DNA from 2 places in the Nonomuraea sp. NPDC048916 genome. Region 1 is predicted to be linked to the other one. Evidence: riboswitches for the same ligand, from Rfam matches in the RefSeq annotation. Region 1 holds a riboswitch; the other holds the start of a gene.

Region 1 (9,372 bases):
GCGCCGTGCTCGTCGATGGTGAACCAGCCGTCGATCGCCGGCGTCATGGGCACGAGTGTCACACAAGCGCTTGCTAGGTAGAACGCCCGCCGTGCCGTCCCTGCCGGACGATCAGCCGTGCGGACATCCCCGCCGAGAGCAGCACCAGGCCGAGCACCACGGGCGTCCTGGACGGCGGCGTCCCGGCGGCCGGGCGGCGTGCGGCCCGGGCCGGCCTCGTGGGCGCGCCCGCCAGCAGGCCGGCCTGGCGCAGCGCGAGCAGCGCGTTGGCCACGCCGTGCCCGTAGGAGGAGTCGTGGCCGGTGGCGGGGCGCTTCGTGGTGCCCAGCTCGATCGCCCGGCGCACGAGGTGCGGCGGCAGCTCGGGATGCGCCGCCCTGATCAGCGCGGCGATGCCGGCCACCATGGCGGCGGCCGAGCTGGTGCCGTCGCCGGTCAGGTAGGAGTCGCGGCCGTCGGCGCTGGTGATGCCGGTGCCCGGCGCGACGACGCTGAGGTAGTCCTGGCGGTTGGAGAACCGGGTCACCCTGAGCCGCCTGTCGACCGCGCCCACCGCGATCACGCCGGGGTAGGCGGCGGGGAAGTTCTTCCTGTTGGTGGTGTCGCCGTCGTTGCCGGCGGAGGCTACCAGCACGGCTCCCCGGCTGATCGCGTAGCGCACGGCCCGCTGCTCGGCCGCCGACCCTCGCCAGGAGCCGCTGCCGCCGCCGAGGGACATGCTGATCACGGCGGCGCCGTGGTCGGCCGCGTAGCGGATGCCGCGGGCCAGCGCGTCGTGGCCGGCCGAGGGCCGCTTCTCGCGGAGCGGGTCGTCGAGCTCCAGCGTGACCCGGATCGACAGCACCCGCGCCGCGGGCGCCACGCCGATCACTCCCTGCCCGCCGTCGTGGCCGCGGCCGGCGATGAGGCCGGCCATGGCGGTGCCGTGGTGCCCTCTCCGGCCGTGCCCGTGGCTCGGGCCGGTCAGGTCAGGGCCGTGGACCACGGCTCCGGCGAGGTCGGGATGACGGCCGTTCACCCCGGTGTCGAGCACGGCGACCAGCACGCCCTGGCCCTTGCTCAGCCGCCAGGCCTGGTGCAGCCACAGCGCGGACAACTGCCATCGCTCGGTGGTGAGATCGCCACCCGCGCTCGGCGCCGCGCCGATCACCAGCAGGGTGGACAGGCAGGCCGTGACCAGCACGGCCCGGGACAGTTGGAACACGTCGACCTCGGGGGCAGGAGGGGGACGCCCGATCCCGGAGATTGTGGCACGTGCCCGCCGCGGCAATCCGAAGCTTCGGTAAACAGACCGATACGCGGTGTAATTTCCCTTTGATGGCTTTCGTGTCAGAGTGATGGTGCAATACGGACATGTGCGCCAGGCGGCAGGCCGAGGCGCTGCGCCGCGTCGCCCGAGTTGACCGCGAACGCGATCAGCCCGGCCGAGTCGGCGAAGGCCACCAGCTCGCCCGGCGGCACCGCCGCGAACGTCTCGCGGTAGGGCATCGACAGCTGTCGCCGCCCCAGCCGGACCCCGAGCATGGCGCCGACCCGCACGCCCAGCGTCTCCAGGTCCCCGGCGGTGATCGACAGCTGCGTGTTGCCGTAGCGGTCGACCGAGACCACCTCGCCCTCGACCGCCCCCTCGCGCAGCACCGAGGTCGGCTCGGGCAGCGAGACCAGCCTGGACGCCGGCAGCTCCGGGCCGAGATCGGCCGGTTTGAGCCCGACGCACAACCGCGCGGCGACCGGAGAGTAGACGTCGCGCCCGTGGAACGTGGGCGAGACGGGCCGCAGGAAGTGCTCCTCGTTGCTGATCTCGTACGCCGCCCGCACCCCGCCGCTGGCGTGGACGGCCCACGACAGCAGCCCGTTGTCGGGGCCGATGAACACCCGCCCGCCCGCCTCGACGGCGACCGCCCGCCGCGCCCCGCCCGCCCCGGGATCGACCGCGCCGATGTGCACGCCCCTGGGAAGGTAGGGGATGGTCTGCGCGAGGATCGCGGCGCCTCGTCGTACATCGCCCGAGGGGACGACGTGGCACACGTCGATCACCCGGACGGTGGGAGCGATGCCCGCGATCACGCCATGACATGCGGCGACATAGCCGTCTTCGAGCCCGTAGTCGGTGAGAAGTGTGATGACAGAGGTCACACTTGGTGACTGTACGTCTCGCGATCCACCATGAACAGCCAGTCTCGGCACATTACGATGGCGGCGGGCCGCATGTGTGTGACGTGATCGTCGCGCGCATCCTTTCGAGGAGGAACCATGGACACTGCACCGGCTAGCGGTGACAGTGCTGCCCACGACCCATCGCATCAGCCCCTCACCCAACGCGATCTCGAGCTCCTCGCCTTCGAACGCCAATGGTGGCGTTACGCGGGCGCGAAGGAGCAGGCCATCAGGGAGACCTTCGGGTTCTCCGCCACTCGCTACTACCAGCTGCTGGGCGAATTGATCGACAAGCCGGAGGCCTTGGAACAGGATCCGATGCTGGTCAAGCGGCTACGCAGGTTGCGCGCCACCCGCCAGCGCGACCGCGCCGCGAGGCGCTTCGGCATGCGTCCCTGATCGGCTGGGTACCCCAGCCGCGTGAGGAACATCCCTGGAATTCAAGCGATCTTGAGAGATCCGGCCGGCGCCGTGATCGGGCTCGACTTCGACGGAACCCTGTCGCCGATCGTGCCCGATCCCGCCTCCGCCGCGATCCATCCCGAAGCCCCCGGTGTCCTGGCCGCGCTGGGCGAGCACGTGGGAGCGGTGGCCATCCTGACCGGCAGGCCCGTGACCACCGTGCTGGACCTCGGACCGGGTCTGGCCGACGTGCCCGGCCTGGTCGTGCTGGGCCACTACGGGTTCGAGCGGTGGGAAGGGGGTAAGATCTCCGCGCCGCCGCCCCCGCCCGGAGTGCCCCGGGTCAAGGCCGAACTCCCGCTGCTGCTCGACTCGCTCGGCCTGGCCGGCGTGGTGATCGAGGACAAGGACCGGGCCGTGGCCGTGCACACCAGGCGCGCCCCCGACCCCGAAGGCGCGCTGGCCGCGCTGCGTGAGCCGCTGGCCAAGCTCGCCGAGAAACACGGGCTCGTCGTCGAGCCCGGCCGGTTCGTGCTGGAGCTCAGGCCGCCGGGCATGGACAAGGGGCACGCGCTCGCCCTGTTCCTGGCCGAACGCGACGCCCGGTCCGTCATGTTCGTCGGCGACGACCTCGGTGACCTGGCCGCCTTCGACGCGGTCAAGGCGTCGGAGCTGCCCGGGGTGACCGTGTGCAGCGGCTCGGCGGAGGTGACCGCGCTGGCCGACCGCGCCGACATCGTGGTGGACGGGCCCGACGGGGTCGTGGCACTGCTCGGGGAGCTGGCCGCGGCCGTCAGCCGTTCTTGATCCGCCTGCAAGTGCCCCGCACTACGGTCGCGGCATGACGAAGACCACCCTCACCGCCGCGGCGCTGGCCGCGGCGGCCGTCCTCGTGGCGCCCTCCGCCGCCGCCTCCGCCGCCTCCGCCTCCGCCTCGACCTCCGCCACCCGGCCGCTCGACCTGCGCAACGGCCTCACGCTCAACCTGCCGTCCGGCTGGAAGGTGTACGGCAAGGGCGACTGGATCTACGTCGTCACCGGCGCCTGCGCCAACCCCCGAGGCGGATACCGCCAACCCGAATGCGACAGTTTCTCCATCCTGGGCCCCAAGGCCATCAAGATCGGTCAGGAGGTGTTCAACCCCTACACCGCCAAGCAGCCCTTCTACCCGGCGACCGACGTGCAGCCATGCCCGCACAACCGCAAGTGGGGACAGGTGCTCGGCGGCGCGGCGGTGAAGGGCCTGCGCCAGGTCGGCCCCGGTCACAAGGCGCACTACCGCGAGTGGAAGGCGAGATGCATCTCCTACTCCAACGGCACGGTGAAGTCGAGGTACGTCCAGCGCGAGTGGTACCTGCCGCAGAGCAAGATCCTCATCGTCGACCAGTGGAACACCCCGGGCCTGCCCGGCGTGCTCAAGCGCGCGGTCTGGCGGTGATCACGCCGCCGATCGCCAGGCCGATGATCACCGGCACCAGCAGGAACGCGTGGCGGGTGCCGAATCCGTCGGCCAGAGCGCCGAGCACCAGCGGGCCGACGGCCATCGCGGCCCCGGAGCAGATGGGCGCGACGGCCGAGGCCCGGTCGGGATGGCCGCCCGAGTGGGTGATCAGCTCGGTCAGGGCCAGCGGGAAGTGCAGCGCGACGCCGAGCCCGGTGATCAACAGCCCGGCGTAGCCGAGCAGCGGCGCCGAGCTCAGCCAGAAGATCAGCCAGCCGGCCCCGGTCAGCAGTAGCGCCCCGACGAACAACCGGTCGGGCGGCAACCGCAGGGCCAGCCGCCCGCCGGTGAACCGTCCCGCCGCCATGCCCGCGGTGAACGCCGTCAGACCGGTGGCCGCCGCCGCCGCGCTCAGCCCGGTGTTGCCCGCGAACAGGGAGGCGGCCCACAGGTTGAAGCAGAACTCCAGCGCCACGCAGCAGAACAGCACCCCGCCGGCCACGTAGAAGCGCCAGCCGGGACGTGGGTGGCCCGACGTGGCGACGGCCGCCTCCGGCCGGCGCTCCGCGGGGATCCAGACCCGGCCCATGACCAGCGCCAGCGCCACGGTCAGCAGCGGGGTGAGCAGCAGCGTGGCCCGCCAGCCGAGCGCCGTCTGCGCCACCAGGCTGAGCAGGAGCGACATCGCGATGCCGAACACGACGGCGACCCCGTTGGCCTCGCTGATCGCGGCCGGCCCGGCGGCGCCGTGGTGGTCGCTCAACGCCGCCATCGAGGCGTAGAGCGCGGCCGAGCCGAACGCCCCGGCCAGGCCGTAGCCGAGCAGGGTGGCGGGCAGGGCGGGGACGAGCATGACGAGGACGACGCCCGCGTTCATGCCGGCCAGGCCGCCCCAGGTGATGGCTCGCCTGCCGTACCCGCGGTAGAGGACGGGCAGGAAGAGCCCGGCCAGGATGGTGCCCGCGGCCATGGCGGTGCCGTGCAGCCCGGCGACGGCGTTGGACACCTGCTGGTCCTGGCGCAGCAGGGGCAGGGCGGCGCTCAGGCCGTAGAGGAATGTCGCGAATGTGCCGAGCTGGAGGTAGATCAGCCAGGTGGGGGCGTCTCGAATGAGCCGGATGCGTCCCGCGGCCGTCGACATCCAGGCTGCTCCCGTCGGAATAAGGGGTAATTATCCCAGATCGTAGTTGAGGGCATCGAGCTGGGCCGCCAGCCACTTCTGCGGGGGCAGCGCGGTGCCGGCGGCGGCCAGCTTGTCACGGCGGCGCCCGCGCTCCTCCGCCGGCATGACCAGCGCCTCGTACAGCGCGTCGGCCGTGCCGCTGACGTCGTAGGGGTTGACCAGCAGCGCGTCGTCGCCCAGCTCGGCCGCCGCGCCCGCCTCGCGGGACAGCACCAGCGCGCAGGTGGGGGACAGGATCGGGCCCTCCTTGGCGACCAGGTTCATGCCGTCGCGGATCGGGTTGACCAGCAGGACGTCGGCCATCCGGTAGGCGGCCAGCGAGCGCGGGTAGTCGTCGTCGACGTTGAGGATGAGCGGGTCCCAGTTCTCGGTGGCGTACTCGTCCTCGATCTCCTGGGCGCAGCGCAGCACCGACGCGGTGTATTCGCGGTATTCGGGCAGGTCGTGCCTGCTCGGGTAGGCGAACGCCAGGTGCACCACCCGGCCGTGCCATTCCGGATGCGCGGCGAGGAACTCACGGTAGGCGAGCAGGCCGCGCACGATGTTCTTGGACAGCTCGGTGCGGTCGATGCGGACGATCAGCCTGCGGTCGCCGACCTGCTCACGCAGTGCCGCCATGTGCGACTCGACGTCGGGCTCGCCGGCCCGCTCGCGCAGCGCCGCGCCGTCGACGCCCAGCGAGTGCACGCCGATGCGGGTGGTGCGGCCCTCGTGCGTGATCGTCCGGGCGGCCCGGTCGATCTCCGCGCCCAGCAGGAACTGGCAGCAGTCGATGAACGCGCCCGCCCAGCGCTCGGTGAGGAACCCCGCGTGGTCGGCCCCCAGGATGCCCTCCAGCACCTCGCGGGCGACGTCGTCGGGCAGCAGCGAGAAGTATTCGGGCGGCGCCCAGGGGGTGTGGCTGAAGTGGGCGATGCGCAGGTCGGGCCGCTCGGCGCGGAGCATCGCCGGGGTCAGGGTCAGGTGGTAGTCCTGAACCATCACGCGGGCCTCGTGGCCGGCCTCCTCGGCCAGCGCCAGCGCGAACGCGCCGTTGTAGTCGCGGTAGGACTCCCACTCGCGCTGGAACCGGGTGCCGAACCGGGGGGAGTTGGGGATGTCGTAGAGCAGGTGGTTGACGAACCAGAGGGTGGAGTTGGCCACGGCGTTGTAGGCGCGGTGGAACGTGGCGGGCGGGATGTCGAGCATCCGCAGCGCGCCCGTGTCATAGCCGGCCTGGTCGAGGCGGCCGCCCGGCGCCTGTCGCACGGCGCTGCGGTCGCCATCGGTCAGGGCGGCGCATACCCACAGCACTCCGACTTCTTTGGTCACTCCGGACAGTCCGGACACCAGGCCGCCGCCACCACGTTTCATGGTCAGAACGCCGCCTTCGGAGACGGTGAACGAGACGGGGCCTCGGTTCGAGGCAACCAGGACGCTGTTCATTTAAGCTCCCTCCGACCATAGGATCCCAGCTATGGCGCTTGATGAGCTAACCGAGGACCTGGCCCGCTCCGCCGCTGCCGGAGATCATCGCGCACTCGGCGAGCTCCTGCGCCGGATCGAGCCCGATGTGATGCGCCACTGCGCCCGGATCCTGCCCTACCGCCAGGACGCCGAGGAGGCGTCGCAGGACACTCTGCTCGCCGTGGCGCGCAACATCGGGCGCTTCGAGGGACGCGCGAGGTTCAGCACATGGCTGCACATCGTGACCGCCAACTGCGCGCGCACCACCTACCGGTCGCTCAAGCGCAGGGCGGCCGAGCAGAGCTCCGACGAGTTGCCCATGCAGAAGCCCGACGCGCGCCGGGTCAGCGTCATCGCCGGGTCGCGGCTCGACCTGCTCGACGCGATGGAGGCGCTGGAGGCCGACAAGCCCGATCTGGCCCAGGCGCTGGTGCTGCGCGACATCGTCCAGCTCGACTACAACGAGGTGGCCGAGCATCTCGGCATTCCGCTCGGCACCGCCAAGTCACGCATCCACCAGGCCCGCAAGTACGTCCAGGCGGCGCTCGGCGAAGACTACAGGTGAGACCGGCCGTCTCATCTCCTGAGACGGAGGGTCAGCTCGGCCGCCTGGCCAGGTAGAGTCCGTACCAACAACTGCATATTGCTCATCCAGAGGGGCGGAGGGACCGGCCCTGCGAAGCCCCGGCAACCCTCCCGGCTTTCGACTCGCGACCTGGCGAGGCCGACCGGGACAGGGTGCCAATTCCGGTCCGCGGTCAGGGTGGCCGCGGGCGAAGATGAGGGAAGGCCTCGCTTCATGTCGCTCGACTTTGGTCCCGCCAGCGCTCTCTCCTGCCGCGAGTGCGGCGCCCGCTACCCCCTCGGTCCCAGCTTCGCCTGTCCGGAGTGTTTCGGGCCGCTCGAAGCGGCCTACTCCTTCGGCGCCGTCTCCCGGGCCGGCATCGAGGCGGGCCCCGCCAACATCTGGCGCTACCGCTCGCTGCTCCCCGTCCCAGCCGACGTCGCCGAGAAGCCCAACATGAACCCGGGCTGGACCCCTCTCGTCAAGGCCGGCAACCTCGGCCGCGCGCTCGGCATCAAGTCGCTGTACGTCAAGGACGACTCGGGCAATCCCACCCACTCCTTCAAGGACCGGGTGGTCGCCATCGCCGTCGAGGCGGCGCGCAACTTCGGCTTCCACACGCTGTCCTGCTCCTCCACGGGCAACCTGGCGGGCGCGGTGACGGCGGCCGCGGCCAGGGCCGGGCTCGACGCCTGCGTGTTCATCCCCGCGGGCCTGGAGCAGGCCAAGATCGCCATGGCCCGGGTGTTCGGCGGCAGACTGATCGGCATCGAGGGCAGCTACGACGAGGTCAACCGGTTCTGCTCGGAGCTGATCGGCGACCCGCTGGGCGACAAGTGGGGCTTCGTCAACGTCAATCTGCGGCCCTACTACGCCGAGGGCTCCAAGACGCTCGCGTACGAGATCGCCGAGCAGCTCGGCTGGCGGTTGCCCGAGCAGATCATCATCCCGGTGGCCTCCGGCTCCCAGCTCACGAAGATCGACAAGGGCTTCAAGGAGCTGGTCGCGCTCGGGCTGGTCGAGGATCGGCCGTACAAGATCTACGGCGCCCAGGCGCTCGGCTGCTCGCCCGTGTCCGGCGCCTACAAGGCCGGTCATGACGTGGTGCAGCCGGTCAAGCCCGACACCATCGCCAAGTCGCTGGCCATCGGCAACCCCGCCGACGGCCCCTACGTGCTCGACATCGCCCGCCGCACGGGCGGCGCCGTGGAGGACGTCACGGACACCGAGATCGTCGCGGCGATCAGGCTGCTGGCCTCGACCGAGGGCATCTTCGCCGAGACGGCCGGGGGAGTGACCGTGGGCGTGCTGAAGAAGCTCGTCGAGACCGGGCAGCTCGACCCGGAGGCGGAGACCGTGGTGCTCAACACCGGCGACGGGCTGAAGACGCTCGACGCGATCGCCGACGGCGCCCGGCCCACGGCCGTGATCCGGCCCTCTCTCGACGCGTTCCGCGCGACTGTCTGACAATCAGGAAAGGCGAGGTTTATCATGAGCGTTTCTGTGCGAATTCCCACCATTCTGCGCACCTATACCGGAGGCGGCGCGGAAGTGAGTGGCGAAGGGGCGACTCTTCGTGACGTGCTGGCGAAGCTCGACTCTGACTATCCAGGGATCGGAGCGCGAATTCTGGATGAATCGGGCAAGATTCGTCGTTTCGTCAACGTTTACGTTGGGGAAGAGGATGTCCGTTTTGCCGATGGGCTCGACACGGCGACGCCCGAGGGTGCGCAGATCTCCATCATCCCGGCCGTCGCAGGCGGTTGACCTCTCGTCACGTTCGGAAGGCGCCCCGTTGCGGGCGCCTTCTGCTTTTCCAGGAAATTCAATATTGAACTACCTTGACACGTGATGAAATGCGTAGTTTGGTGCTTTGACTCTGTTGCCAAACGCCGTACCACAGGTATGGTCGAGGGCGATCGTCTGGCTGATTTCACCATAAGTCATGGCGATTGCGGGTCTCGCGGACGAATGGGCGGGATCCGCGAGCCCAGTAAGAGGAGTCGGAAGTGGCGCAGGGCACCGTCAAATGGTTCAACGCGGACAAGGGCTACGGCTTCATCGCGGTAGACGGTGGTAAGGATGTATTCGTCCATTACTCAGCCATCATGATGGACGGGTATCGCTCTCTCGAACAGGGCCAGCGGGTCGAGTTCGAGATCACGCAGGGCCAGAAGG
Region 2 (9,372 bases), on a different contig from region 1:
AACATGTAGTGCATGCGGCCACCGGAGATCTCCTCCATGACGGCCTGGATGCGTTCGCGCTCGTTGAAGGCGTAGAAGAGCGGGGTGATCGCGCCCAGCTCCAGGGGATAGGAGCCGAGGAACATCAGGTGGCTGAGCGCCCGGTTGAGCTCGGCCAGCAGCGTGCGCGCCCACACCGCCCTGACCGGTGGCTCCATGCCCAGCATGCGTTCGGCGGCGATGACCACGCCCAGCTCGTTGGCGAAGCCGGACAGCCAGTCATGCCTGTTGGCCAGCATGATGATCTGCCGGTAGTCGCGGACCTCGAACAGCTTCTCCGCGCCCCGGTGCATGTAGCCGATGATCGGCTCGCAGGTGGCGATGCGCTCGCCGTCGAGGGTGAGCCGCAGCCGCAGGACGCCGTGTGTGGACGGGTGTTGCGGGCCGATGTTGAGGATCATGTCCTCGGTCGCCAGCTCCTTGGCGCCCGCACCGATCCCCACCACGCGTTCCGTCATATGGCCCATGCTGCCACCGCCCGCGGTGGGGGGCCAGCCGAGCGGATGGTCAAGGAACGGTACGGGAGTGCATCGCATAGTCGGACATGGGGAGGATAAACGGAAATGGGGGGAGATATCACCATGAAAAGATCCATGTTCGATCTAGCCGCCCTGATCTCGCGGGTGACGATCGGCGTGATCTTCGTAGCTCACGGATGGCAGAAGTGGCAGGGCGGTCTCGGAGCCACGACGCAGGCGTTCGCCCAGTCGGGGGTCCCGCTGCCGCAGCTCGCCGCCGGGTTCGCGTCCGTGGCGGAAATCGTGGGAGGCGTCCTGCTGATCCTCGGACTGTTCGTACGGCTGTCGGCGCTGGTGTTGCTGATCGTGAGCCTCGGCGCGCTCATCTTCGTCCACGCCCCGAAGGGAATGTTCGTCCAGGAGGGCGGCTGGGAGCTGGTCGGCTCGCTGGCCGCGATCTGCCTGCTGTTCCTCGTGCTGGGCGGAGGGCGGCTCGGCCTCGACAGCCTGTTCGGCGGACTGCACCGCAGGCGCGCCGCGCGGCAGGTCGCCGCGGGCGAAACCACCGGCCGCACCCCGCCGCCGACGACCGGGCCCACCTCCACGACCGGCGAGACCACGACAGGCCCGCCGAACGTGCCCAGGCAGCCCCGGGGGTTCAGGTCGAGCAGCGACCTGAGCGACCAGGACATGCAGGACATCGACGCCATCATCGACGAGCCGACGAAACGCCGCCCGCCCAACCGCTGAGCCGGCTAACGGCCGGTGAGGTCCCGCAGAGCCCCGACGAGGCGGTCCACGTGCTCCTCGGTGCTGCCGATGCCGATCGACGCCCGCACCGCGGAGGCCGTGCCGTCCTCGCAGCCACCGTCGTGCTCACGGTCGTGCCCGCTTCGGTCCTCGTCGGCTCCCGCGTCGCCCACCCCGTCCGGGCTCCTGCGCTCCGGCGTGCCGAGCAGGTGGCGGACGAACGGGTGCGCGCAGAACTTGCCATCCCGTACGCCGATCCCGTACTCGCCGGAGAGCGCCTCGGCGACCTCCCGCGCGGAGTGGCCCTCCACGGTGAACGAGACGATGCCCACGCGCGGGTGGTCCGGCCCCCACAGGGACAGCTCGCGCACGCCGGCGATCGAGGCGAGCCCGGAGCGCAGCCGGGAGATCAGCCGCTCCTCCTCGCGGACCAGCGCGGTCCACCCGGTGGCGGAGAGCGCGTCGCAGGCGGCGGCCAGCGCGATGGCGCCCAGCACGTTGGGGGTGCCGGCCTCGTGACGCGGCTCGGGGTCGTCATGCCACACGGGCTCGCCGTCCACCGAACGCACCGCGCCACCGCCCTTCAGGTACGGCTCGCCCCCGGCCAGCCAGTCGCGCCGCCCGATCAGCGCCCCGGCGCCGAACGGCGCGTAGAGCTTGTGCCCGGAGAAGACCACGTAGTCGAGGTCCAGCGCGGTCAGGTTGAGCCGCCGATGCGGCACCAACTGGGCCGCGTCGACCAGGATCCGGGCGCCGTGGCGGTGCGCGATGTGCGCCAGCGCCGCGATCGGCCAGAGCTCGCCGGTGACGTTGGAGGCGGCGGTCACCACGAGCAGCTTCGGCCCGTCGACGGCCGCCAGCGCCTCGTCGGCCGCGCGTACGGCCGCTCCGGGGAAGTCGGGCGGCGGCAGCCGTACCGCATTCCTCCAGGGCAGGAGGGAGGCGTGGTGCTCGGTGTCGAAGACGACGGTGGTCGTGCCGGCGGGCAGGCAGGCGGCGAGCAGGTTGGTGGCGTCGGTGGTGTTGCGGGTGAAGATCACGGCGTCGTCGGGGCGGGCGCCGACGAAGGCCCGTACGGTGTGCCGGGCCTGCTCGTAGCGGGTGGTGGTGAGCTGGGAGGCGTAGCCCGCGCCGCGGTGCACGCTGGAGTAGGCCGGGAGCGCGGCGGCGACGGCCGCGCTGACCGGCTCCAGACAGGGGGCGCTCGCCGCGTAGTCGAGGTTGGCGTAGCCCACCAGCCTGCCGCCCCTGACCGGGACCTCCAGGCCGGCGCCGAGCACGGCCGGGATCGGGCGGCGGCCGTCGTCGGCCGACGCCTCGGCGGGCTGGGCGGGCACGGAGTTGAAGATCGTCAACGTGGACACGGCGAACCTCCTGAGGGCCGTCGGACCCCTGGAGCAGCCACGGAGCCCGCGCTTGCCCGCCACACCTCGTGACGGACCAGGTCTTCACCCGGGGCACCCCGCCGCGGACGCGAGGGTTGCCGGCCAGCGAGCCGGGGCTTGGCGCTGGCGCTCATGACCTACGCCCGCACTATAACCGACCCGCCACATTCGATCGCAACCCGGTGAACTTCTGAGTCGCCTGGCTCGTTGGTACCCCCGATATCCCCCGATTGCGTGGAGGCAGGCAGATGCTGGACTGGGTGGCCGACCCACAGATCTGGATAGGGTTCTTCACGCTGGTGGCCCTGGAGATCGTCCTGGGCATTGACAACATCATCTTCATCTCCATCCTGGCCGGGAAGCTCCCGCCGGAGCAGCGCGACAGAGCACGCGTCCTCGGCCTGGCGGCGGCCCTGATCAGCCGCCTGCTCCTGCTGCTTGCGCTGTCGTGGGTGGTGCGGCTGACCGAGCCGTTGTTCGAGGTGCTGGACCACGAGATATCCGGGCGTGACCTGATCTTGCTGCTGGGCGGGTTGTTCCTGCTGGCCAAGAGCGTCACCGAGATCGGGCACAGCATGGAGCCCAAGCACCAGGACGGCAAGACGCGGGCCGTCACCTCGTTCGCCTCGGTGATCGCGCAGATCATGGTGCTCGACGTGGTGTTCTCGCTCGACTCGGTGATCACCGCCGTGGGCATGGTCGACGAGCTCGGCGTGATGGTGGCGGCGGTCATCGTGGCGGTGCTGGTGATGTTGTTCGCCTCGGGGCCGATCAGCAGGTTCGTGGACCAGCACCCGAGCATCAAGATGCTGGCGCTGGCGTTCCTCGTGCTGATCGGGGTGCTGCTCATCGCCGAGGGTTTCGGCCAGCACATCCCGAAGGGCTACATCTACTTCGCGATGGCGTTCTCGGTCATCGTCGAGCTGCTGAACATCCGGATGCGCAGCAAGCACTCCAAGCAGGCAGAACTTCCTTCTAAGATGAAATAGTGCGCTTTGATCCTTGGAATCCGGATTTTGTGGCTTATCCCTACGACGTCTACGCCGACCTGAGGCGTGAGGCTCCGGTCAGCTTCTTCGAGCCGACCGGGCAGTGGCTGATCTCCCGCCACGCCGACGTCAACACCCTGCTCCGAGACCGCCGGCTGGGCCGCTCCTACCTGCACGTGGCCGGCCACGAGGAGTTCGGCCAGGAGGCCGAGCCGGAGTTCCAGGAGCCGTTCTGGCGGGTGGTCAGAGCGGGCATGCTGGACGTCGAGCCGCCGGTGCACACCCGGCTGCGCCGCCTGGTCTCCAAGGCGTTCACCCCGCGCATGGTCGAGTCGCTGCGCCCCCGCGTGCGCGACATCGCCGGCGGCCTGGTCGACACGTTCGTGGAGAAGGGCGGCGGCGACCTGATCGCCGAGGTCGCCGAGCCGCTGCCGGTGACGGTCATCGCCGAGATGCTGGGCATCCCCGAGGCCGATCGTCACCTGCTGCGCCCCTGGTCGGCCGACATCTGCGGGATGTACGAGCTCAACCCGTCGCCGGAGGCCCAGCACACGGCGGTGCGGGCGGCCGACGAGTTCGCCGGTTACCTTAAGGCCCTGGCCCGCGAGCGCTCGGCCCGCCCGGGTGACGACCTGATCAGCGCGCTGGCCGCGATCGACGAGCTCACCGAGGACGAGCTGATCGGCACCTGCGTGCTGCTGCTCAACGCGGGTCACGAGGCCACCGTGAACGTGACGGGCAACGGCTGGTGGTCGCTGTTCAGAAACCCCGCCGAGCTCGTACGGCTGCGCGAGGACCGCGGCCTGCTGCCCACGGCGATCGAGGAGCTGATGCGGTGGGACACCCCGCTGCAGATGTTCGAGAGGTGGGTGCTGGAGGACCTCGAGGTCGGCGGCGTCGAGATCCCGCGCGGAGTCGAGGTGGCACTGCTGTTCGGCTCGGCCAACCGCGACCCGGAGGTCTTCGACGACCCGGACCGGCTCGACGTGGGCCGGACGGACAATCCGCACATCTCCTTCGGCGCGGGCATCCACTTCTGCCTCGGCGCGCCGCTGGCCCGGATCGAGCTGCTGGAGTCGTTCGGGGCGCTGCTCGACCGGGCGCCCAAGCTGGAGCTGGTCACCGAGCCGGTGTGGAAGCCGGGCTACGTCATCCGCGGCCTGCACTCCCTGGACCTCGCCGTCTAGCGGGTCTGGCTGAGCCAGCCGAAGCCGCCGAGGCCCCGCGGGTCGATCAGCTCGGCCTCCTCCGAGGCGCGGGCCAGCGCCCGGAGGTAGCCGCTCGGGTCGTGCCCGGCCAGGTCCAGTGGCGGTCGCGCGCCGGTGATCCCCAGGGCGCGCAGCGCGTCACGTTGTGTGGACAAGGCTGTGGATATCGCGCCGGCCCGTTCGCCGGCGGCGGCGCAGGCGTCGAGGGCCACGTGCGCGGTGATGTCGCAGGTGCCGTCGGGGACGGGCGTCACGACCGAGCCGTCGCGGTATCCGGTGAGGGTGCCGTGGGCCGGACGGTTATCCACAGGATGTGCATAATCGACGGCGACCGCGCACCCCCGCGCGAGCCGCTGTATCACCGACGCCCAGGCCGCGTCGCGCGGGTGGCCGATCTCGGCACGCGAGCCCACGCAGGACAGTGGCCACCACCGGTCGATCCACTCGCGGTCGGCGGCTCCGATGGGCTCGCCAAGCCGTTCCTCGCCGGTGCGGACATTGACCATGACGAGGTGTGGCCCGTCGGGTGTCTGCTCGGCCACGTCGAGCGGGATGTTGTCGAGCCATTCGTTCGCGATCGCCAGGCCGGTGATCCCGGACGGGATGACGGCGCTCCAGGTGATCGACTCGGCCAGCCCGGCCGGCCGGAGGGAGAGGTCGACGGCCGTGACGCGCAGCCTGTCGCGCAGGCCGGGATCGGCGGCGTCGAGGACGTGGCTGACGAGGACGCCCTCGCCCGCGCCGATGTCGACGAGGTCGAGCACGGGCGGCGTCTTCAGCTCGGCGTCGACCTCGACCAGCAGCGCCAGCACGGCCTCGGCGAACGCCGGTGAGGCGCCGACCGAGGTGCGGAAGTGGCCGGACGGGCGTTCGCGGAGGTAGAAGCCGCCTTCGGCGTAGAGGGCGTGCTGTGTCGCGGCGCGCCAGGTGAGCCACATTCCTGGACTATCTCATGACCCGATAATGCAGACGTGATGTTATCGAGCGAACACTCTTGGTCACGTCATTGCGCTAGCGTGTACGCGTTCGTAAGAGCTCGGACCGGCCCTGTCCAGCCGGCCCGAGCTCCGATTCCCGGCCGGTCAGTCGGCGGATGGCCGGCCAAGGTGCGCACCTCCAGGGGTTCGCACGACGCGGGCGTCGGGTCCGGTTCGGGGACTCGGCGCCCGCTCCTCTGCGTGAACCCCTTTCCTCATCTCTTCCGACAGGGGTGCACCTTTTTGTCTGCCCTTGTCCGATATGTCACTAACTCAACATGCGGCAAAACCCCAGTCACATCCGCAGTCCCCAACAGTCGTTACGCTGGTCGGCAGTGCCATCGGGTCGACAGGGGTGGGACGTCATGGACGCAGGTGATCGCCCGGCACGGCTGGCCGTTGGCGTGCTGGGAGCAGGAAAGGTGGGCTCCGCGCTCGGCGCGGCGCTCGCGCAGGCCGGGCACCGGATCGTCGCCGCCAGCGGGGTGTCGGACGCCTCGCAACGCTGGGCCGCCGAGAGGCTCGGCGTCACGCCGACGCGCCCGGAGCAGGTCGTCACCGCCGCGGAGCTGATCCTGCTCACCGTGCCCGACGACGCGCTGCCTGATCTCGTCAACGGGCTGGCCACGACCGGCGCCGACCTCAAAGGCAAGCTGGTGGTGCACACCAGCGGCGCCTACGGGCTGTCGGTGCTCGATCCGGCCGCCAGGGCCGGAGCCCTGCCGCTGGCGCTGCACCCGGTGATGACGTTCACCGGCAGAGACGACGATCTCAACCGCATCACCGGCTGCTCGTTCGGGGTGACCGCGCCAGATCCGCTCAGGCCCATCGCCGAGGCCCTGGTCATCGAGATGGGTGGCGAGCCGGTCTGGATCGCCGACTCCGACCGGGCCCTCTATCACGCGGCACTGGCCGGAGCCGCCAACCACATGGTCACGCTCATCGCCGAGTCGTCCGAGCTGCTGCAGCGCATCGGCGTCGAGCACCCGGGCAGGATGCTCGGCCCGCTGCTCGGCGCGGCGCTCGACAACGTGCTCAGGCTCGGCATCGCCGCGCTCACCGGGCCGGTCGTGCGCGGCGACGCGGGCACCGTGCGCAAGCACGTCGACGCGCTCATCCTGGCGGCTCCCGAGGCGGCCGACGCCTACATCGCGCTGGCCAGGCTCACCGCCGACCGCGCGCTCGCCGCGGGGCTGCTCAAACCGGAGGAGGCCGAACGGTTGCTCGACGCCCTGGGTGGCAACATATGGACCTGACCGTGACCCGCATGGCACGGATCCAGCCGTCGCCCTCGGAGGCACCCCATGGACCTGATCGTTGCCCGAAACCGCACCGACCTGCTCAAAGCACGCGGTGACGGGCCCGTCGCCCTGGTTCCCACGATGGGGGCGCTGCACGAGGGTCACCGCTCGCTGATCCGTGAGGCCCGCGCCCGCGCCGCCCAGGTGGTGGTCAGCATCTTCGTCAACCCGCTCCAGTTCGGCCCCCATGAGGACTTCTCGCGATACCCCCGGACGTTCGACGCGGATCTGGAGGTGTGCGAGGTCGAGGGGGTCGACGTGGTGTTCGCCCCGTCGGCCGAGGACATGTACGCCCCCGACCGCCAGGTCAGCGTCCGCGCCGGAGAGATGGGCCGGATCGTCGAGGGCGCGGCCAGGCCGGGCCACTTCGACGGCATGCTGACCGTCGTGCTCAAGCTGTTCAACCTGGTCCGGCCCGACGTCGCGGTCTTCGGCCAGAAGGACGCCCAGCAGCTCGCGATGATCCGGCGGATGGTGGCCGACCTCGACCTGGACATCGAGATCATCGGCGCCCCCACGGTCCGCGAGCCCGACGGCCTGGCCCTGTCGAGCCGCAACCGCTACCTGTCGGCCCCCGACCGCCAGGTGGCGCTCGCGCTCTCCCGGGCCCTGGCCGCGGGAGCGGAGCGGGCCACGCCGTCGAAGGTCCTCGCGGCGGCGCGGGCGGTGCTCGACGAGGCCGGGCCCGCGCTCGACCTCGACTACCTGGTGCTCGTCGACCCGGCCACCTTCGCCGAGGTGGACGAGTCCCACTCCGGCGCCGCGGTGCTCGCGGTCGCCGCCCGGGTCGGCGCCACCCGGCTGATCGACAACGTGGTCGTCTCCCTCGGCCGGTGAGCCCCCCGGGCATGGAGCACGCGCCGGCAGGCGTTATCGTCATACTGACGAAATCGCCTCGATGAGGAGACTCCATGAGCGCACCGGCGATTCCCCTGCGTCTGACGGCTCCGGCACCGGGCTGGGTCGTCGAAGCGGACGTGGTCGTCGTGGGGTCCGGCATCGCCGGGCTCACGGTGGCCCTGCGTCACGCCGAGCTCGACCCCTCGGCCAGGATCCTGGTCGTCACCAAGGACGTGCTCTCGTCCGGCTCGACCAGGTGGGCGCAGGGTGGCATCGCCGCCGTGCTCGCCCCCGACGACACACCCGACGAGCACCTGAACGACACGCTGGTCGCCGGAGTCGGCCTGTGCGACGTGCGGGCCGTACGCATGCTGGTGACCGAGGGGCCCGGCGCGCTGCGGCGGCTCATGGGACGCGGCGCGCGGTTCGACCGGACGCCCGACGGGGAGCTCCAGCTCACCAGGGAGGGCGGACACCGCCGCGACCGCATCGTGCACGCGGGCGGCGACGCCACGGGCGCCGAGGTGCAGCGCGCGCTGGTCGAGGCGGTGCGGGCCGGCGCGATCGAGGTGATCGAGCACGCGCTCGTGCTCGACCTGGTCAAGGACGCCCGTGGCCGGGCCCGGGGCGTGACGCTGCACGTCATGGGCGAGGGCGCGCGTGACGGGGTGGGCGCGGTGCACGCCAGGGCGGTGGTGCTCGCCACCGGCGGCATGGGACAGGTCTACGCGGCCACGACCAACCCCGTCGTCTCCACGGGCGACGGGGTGGCGCTCGCGCTGCGCGCCGGAGCCGAGCTGCGCGACCTCGAGTTCGTCCAGTTCCACCCCACCGTCCTCTGGCTCGGCGAGGGCTCGACCGGTCAGCAGCCGCTGATCTCCGAGGCGGTCAGGGGCGAGGGCGCGTTCCTGGTCGACCACGAGGGCAACGCGTTCATGCGCGACGTGCACGAGCTGGCCGACCTCGCCCCGCGCGACGTGGTGGCCAAGGCGATCATGCGCACGATGCGCGCGACCGGACGGGATCGCGTCCACCTCGACGGCCGCCACTTCGGCGAGGAGAGGTGGCGGACCAGGTTCCCCACCATCTACGCGGTCTGCCGGGCCAACGGCATCGACCCGGTCACCGAGCCGATCCCCGTCGCCCCCGCGGCCCACTACGCCAGCGGCGGCATCCGTACGGACCTGCGGGGCCGTACGTCCATCGAGGGCCTCTACGCGTGCGGCGAGGTCGCCTGCACGGGCGTTCACGGCGCCAACCGGCTCGCGTCCAACTCCCTGCTGGAAGGGCTGGTCTTCGCCGAGCGCATCGCCGAGGACATCCACGCCGTCCGACCCGCGCCCGGCGACCCGGTCGACGGCGGGGCGCCCGGTGGCCTGGTCGATCCCCGGGTGCGGACCCGGATCCAGGCCCACATGAGCACGG

What was found. A riboswitch is a leader RNA that binds a small molecule or an ion and turns the genes downstream of it on or off. The one in region 1 is predicted to bind S-adenosylmethionine.
Region 2: linked by a shared signal. The riboswitch ahead of AB0C16_RS26625 (aminotransferase class V-fold PLP-dependent enzyme) and the one ahead of thrC (threonine synthase) in region 1 are both predicted to bind S-adenosylmethionine.

Annotation. Positions count from the first base shown of each region.
Region 1 covers NZ_JBEZFS010000057.1:534-9,905, reverse strand. Annotated here, with positions in the region: gene AB0C16_RS37150 (S8 family serine peptidase) at 74-1,204, opposite strand; gene AB0C16_RS37145 (SAM-dependent chlorinase/fluorinase) at 1,330-2,136, opposite strand; gene AB0C16_RS37140 (DUF3263 domain-containing protein) at 2,254-2,556, shown strand; gene otsB (trehalose-phosphatase) at 2,608-3,366, shown strand; gene AB0C16_RS37130 (hypothetical protein) at 3,401-3,997, shown strand; gene AB0C16_RS37125 (MFS transporter) at 3,975-5,141, opposite strand; gene AB0C16_RS37120 (trehalose-6-phosphate synthase) at 5,172-6,608, opposite strand; gene AB0C16_RS37115 (RNA polymerase sigma factor) at 6,640-7,194, shown strand; SAM riboswitch class I at 7,274-7,415, shown strand; gene thrC (threonine synthase) at 7,429-8,661, shown strand; gene AB0C16_RS37105 (MoaD/ThiS family protein) at 8,686-8,961, shown strand; gene AB0C16_RS37100 (cold-shock protein) at 9,204-9,372, shown strand, end outside.
Region 2 covers NZ_JBEZFS010000026.1:58,132-67,503, forward strand. Annotated here, with positions in the region: gene AB0C16_RS26615 (NADH-quinone oxidoreductase subunit D) at 1-497, opposite strand, end outside; gene AB0C16_RS26620 (DoxX family protein) at 621-1,247, shown strand; gene AB0C16_RS26625 (aminotransferase class V-fold PLP-dependent enzyme) at 1,253-2,611, opposite strand; SAM riboswitch class IV at 2,655-2,770, opposite strand; gene AB0C16_RS26630 (TerC family protein) at 2,881-3,621, shown strand; gene AB0C16_RS26635 (cytochrome P450) at 3,651-4,808, shown strand; gene AB0C16_RS26640 (SAM-dependent methyltransferase) at 4,805-5,767, opposite strand; gene AB0C16_RS26645 (DUF2520 domain-containing protein) at 6,172-7,062, shown strand; gene panC (pantoate--beta-alanine ligase) at 7,111-7,944, shown strand; gene AB0C16_RS26655 (L-aspartate oxidase) at 8,019-9,372, shown strand, end outside.